2 regions of the Streptomyces sp. NPDC001902 genome follow, and region 1 is predicted to be linked to the other one. Evidence: riboswitches for the same ligand, from Rfam matches in the RefSeq annotation. Region 1 holds a riboswitch; the other holds the start of a gene.

Region 1 (2,193 bases):
ACGACGGAGTCCCGCAGCCCCAGCAGGTCGAGGGTGATGGCGACCCGTTGCGAGAGCGGGCACCCCGGCGACAGGAACAGCTCGTACCGGCGTGGCGCGGGGTAGAAGCCGCCGGCGAGGTCGACACCGATGCGGCTGCGGAAGCGGTCGGGACGGGACGCGCGCGGCAGAGCCGAACAGGAGGCGTGGAGTGCGGGGTCGAGCGGGATCGTCTCGGTCATGCCCTCTCCAAGGCGTGGCGGGCCGCCGGTCGCCCCCTGGGGGCACCGGCGGCGGGACGGCTGAAGGTCCTGGGTGGAGGTCAGCCGGCCGCGCCGAACGAGCTGCAGACGCGCAGGAAGTCGATGTGCAGACGTCGGGTGAGGAGGAGGGCTCGTGCCCTGGGCATGTCCACCTCCCCGGCTCGGGGCCCGCAGGACGCGGGACCGCGCTTGCCCCGCCGCGCCGACGGGACCAGGTCGTCACCCGGGGCACCCCACCGCGATGTGAGGGTTGCCGGTCAGCGGGCCGGGGCCGATGACCCACCGTGCCGCGGGGCGGTGTGGTGGGCGCTGACGATCGTGACCTGCCCATCAGTGTCGAGTCGTCAAACCCCGTGCGTCAAGGGACGCGTACGCGTCTCATCGGACCGCTCACGATGTGAGACGGCGTCGTTGACATTCCCACGGGGCCGTGCCTAACTTACGCCGCAGATCGGTCATGAGCTCCGGCGCGAGCCCGGCTCGCCGGCCGGCGGCCCCCGTGTCGCGGTGGGACGCCCCGGATGACGACCGGACCGGACGGTCCGATGACGACGGTGGACGCGAGGCCCCGCGGGGCGGAACGGTGACGGTGACGACGATGCACGCAGCCCCGGGGACGGCCGCACAGCGGCCCCACGGCCGCGTCCCGTCGCACCCGCGGCTCCCCGTCGCCGCGCACCACGTCCCCGGTGCCTCCTGTTGCGCGTGTACCGCGCACTGTCGCGCCCTCTGTCAAGGCTGACGGCTTCCTGAACCCCGGCCCCCGCCGCTGACGCGGCGGCGTGCCCTCCCGCCCGGACCCGCCCGGGCCCGCCCGGGCCCGCTCCGCCCGCCTCCCCGTCCCATCGCCACGCCCGCCGGACACCCGATCCCGGCGGGGCCGCTGCCGCGTGCGCGACCGGGGCGTACCGAACCGCTGGAGTCCCCCATGACCGAACCACCCGGCATCGCCGTGTCCTCCCGGCCGGTGCCGCCCCCGCCCGGAACGCCCGCCGGCGGAACGCTCCCCGCACCACGACCCCCCACCGCACAGCGGGTGTTGCCGCTGCGGCGGCGCGGACGCTGGATCGCCACCGCGGTCGTGCTCGTGCTCGTCGCCCAGATCGCCCACGGCCTGGTGACCAACCCCTTCTACCAGTGGGACCGCTTCGCGTACTGGTTCGTCCGGCCGTTGATCCTGGACGGGCTGCTCATCACCCTGGAGGTGGCCGCGTACAGCGCGGTGCTCGGCCTGCTCGGCGGGATCGCGCTCGCACTGGCCAGGCTCTCCGGCAGCCCCGTGCTGCGCGCCGTCAGCTGGACGTACACCTGGCTGTTCCGCTCGGTGCCGCTCATCGTCGTGCTGCTGTTCCTGTACAACTTCAGTGCGCTGTACCAGACGTTGAGCCTGGGCGTGCCCTTCGGGCCGGCCTTCCTCACCTTCGACGAGTCCAGGCTCGCCACCGACTTGGTGGTGGCCGTCGTGGGTCTGAGCCTGAACGAGGCGGCCTACGCCTCCGAGGTGGTGAGGGCCGGAATCCTCTCGGTGGACCAGGGCCAGCACGAGGCGGCCGCCGCACTCGGCCTGCCCAAGCGCTACCAGTTCGCCAGGATCGTGCTTCCGCAGGCATTGCGGTCCGTCGTCCCCAACTACGTCAACCAGCTCATCGGGCTGATCAAGGGGACCTCGCTGGTCTTCTACGTCTCGCTGCTCGACCTGTTCGGCTCGGTCCAGAGCATGGGCAGCACCTACCCCGGCGACATCGTGCCGCTGCTGCTGGTCGCCACCGTCTGGTACGTGATCCTCACCAGCGTCGTCTCCGTCGTCCAGTTCTACGTCGAGCGGCACTACTCGCGCGGCGCGCTGCGCACCGTCCCGCCGACCCCCCTGCAGAAACTGCGGATCGCCCTGGGCGACCTGCGGGCCCGCGTCCGGACGGAGACCGCGACATGACCACCGACATACGGCCGG
Region 2 (2,193 bases), on a different contig from region 1:
CGCCACCGCGCGGTGGGCGTATTCGGGGACCGTCCGCATCGGGGGGCGCTCATCCGTCGCGACCTCGTGGACGCGGGGCTCGAAACCGCCGTCCGGGGAGCGGTCGAACTGCGTGAGGACGGGCCGCACGAGATGGCCCCTGGCCAAGCGGATCTGCGCCGTCCGGTAGATCGCCGCGGCCATGCGGCCCAGTGCCTGGCCGTCCTGGTGCCGGTGGTGCCGGACCCCCACGTCGACCTGGGCCAGCGCGTCGAGCCCGACCGTGTTGAGCGCGTCCACCAGCAGCCCGAGCTCGACCCCGTACCCGACGGGGAACGGCAGCCGCTCCAGCAGCGAGCGGCGCGCCGCGTACTCGCCGCCCAGCGGCTGGACGAAACCCGCCAGCTGCGGCCAGTGCAGGTTGAGCAGCGGCCGCGCCACCAGCTCCGTCACCCGGCCCCCGCCGGCCGGGACCACCGTGCCGCCGGTCTCCAGGGGCCGGTCGTACATCGCCTTGACCAGCTGCACGTCCGGGTCCGTGAGCAGCGGCCCGACGATCCCCGACACGAACCGCGCGTCGAACTCGCGCAGGTCGGAGTCGACGAAGCAGACGATCTCCCCGCGCGTCACGAGCAGCGAGCGCCACAGGACCTCGCCCTTGCCGGGCAGCGCGGGCAGCCGCGGGAGCACCTCGTCCCGGTGGACGACGACCGCGCCCGCGGCCGCGGCGACCTCGGCCGTGCGGTCGGTCGACCCGGAGTCCAGCACGACGAGTTCGTCGACCAGCGGCACCGCCTCGCTCATCAGCTCGCGGCGGATCGTCCCGACGATCGCCCCGACCGTGGCCTCCTCGTCGAGGGCGGGCAGCACGACGCTGACCGTGCCGCGCGCGCCCGCGGCGCGCTTGGCGGCGAGCAGTTGCGGCAGGGGCCTGTGGTCGGCGGTCCAGGACCGCCGCTGCAGCCAGCCGGCCACCTCGTCGAGCACCGGGTTGCTCCGTTTCTGCCCGTCTCGCAGGACGGACGGCCCATGACCAGGTTCGAGGTCGTCGGTTACAGTCTTGAACACGAGGCATGACCATCGTATGTCCGCGGTGATCGCGCCCCGTCCGACAAATGCCCGGGCCCTGCGCCCGGTGCCATACCGCTCATCCAGAGGGGCAGAGGGAACGGCCCGTTGAAGCCCCGGCAACCCTCCCGCCGACCGCGAGGTCCAGGTGGGGAAGGTGCCAATTCCGTCTCGCGGCGAAATGCGCCGTGAGGAAGATGAGGAGAAAGGGCCTCGCCTGACATGGCTGCGCAGACCGTTGCACCCGCGTCCACCGATTCCGCCTTCGGCCCCGCGTCCGCGCTCTCCTGCCGCGAGTGCGGTGAGCGTTTCCCGCTGGAACCCATCTTCGCCTGCGAGGTCTGTTTCGGGCCGCTCGAAGTGGCGTACGACCTCCCGGGCGGCGACCCCGAGACCCTCCGCAAGCGGATCGAGTCCGGGCCGGACAACATCTGGCGCTACGCGCCGCTGCTGCCCGTCCCCGCGGACGTGGCCTCCAAGCCCAACCTCAACCCGGGCTTCACCAAGCTGGTCAAGGCGGACAACCTCGCCCGCGAACTGGGCGTCACCGGCGGCCTGCACGTCAAGGACGACTCCGGCAACCCGACCCACTCCTTCAAGGACCGGGTCGTCGCCATCGCCCTGGAGGCCGCCCGCACCTTCGGCCTCACCACCCTGTCCTGCTCCTCCACCGGCAACCTGGCCGGCGCCGTGGGCGCCGCGGCCGCCCGGGCCGGCTTCCACTCGTGCGTGTTCATCCCGCACGACCTGGAGGAGGGCAAGGTCGTCATGGCCGCGGTCTACGGCGGCGAGCTGGTCGGCATCGAGGGCACCTACGACGACGTCAACCGCTTCTGCAGCGAGCTGATCGGCGACCCGATCGGCGAGGGCTGGGGCTTCGTCAACGTCAACCTGCGCCCCTACTACGGCGAGGGCTCCAAGACGCTCGCGTACGAGATCTGCGAGCAGCTGGGCTGGCGCCTGCCGGACAACATCGTCATCCCGATCGCCTCGGGCTCGCAGCTGACGAAGATCGACAAGGGGCTGCGGGAGCTGATCAAGCTCGGCCTGGTGGAGGAGAAGCCCTACCGCATCTACGGGGCGCAGGCCGAGGGCTGCTCCCCGGTCTCGACCGCCTTCAAGGCCGGCCACGACGTGGTGCGCCCG

What was found. A riboswitch is a leader RNA that binds a small molecule or an ion and turns the genes downstream of it on or off. The one in region 1 is predicted to bind S-adenosylmethionine.
Region 2: it holds a riboswitch for S-adenosylmethionine, as region 1 does, so the genes downstream of both, thrC (threonine synthase) here and ACFYYN_RS13760 (amino acid ABC transporter permease) in region 1, are expected to answer to the same signal.

What each region holds. Positions count from the first base shown of each region.
Region 1 is NZ_JBIATA010000006.1:275,609-277,801, reverse strand. Features, by position in the region: gene ACFYYN_RS13765 (glutathione S-transferase C-terminal domain-containing protein) at 1-221, opposite strand, end outside; SAM riboswitch class IV at 423-526, opposite strand; SAM riboswitch class IV at 696-809, shown strand; gene ACFYYN_RS13760 (amino acid ABC transporter permease) at 1,171-2,175, shown strand; gene ACFYYN_RS13755 (amino acid ABC transporter ATP-binding protein) at 2,172-2,193, shown strand, end outside.
Region 2 is NZ_JBIATA010000001.1:546,188-548,380, forward strand. Features, by position in the region: gene ACFYYN_RS02570 (glucosyl-3-phosphoglycerate synthase) at 1-966, opposite strand, end outside; SAM riboswitch class I at 1,124-1,251, shown strand; gene thrC (threonine synthase) at 1,270-2,193, shown strand, end outside.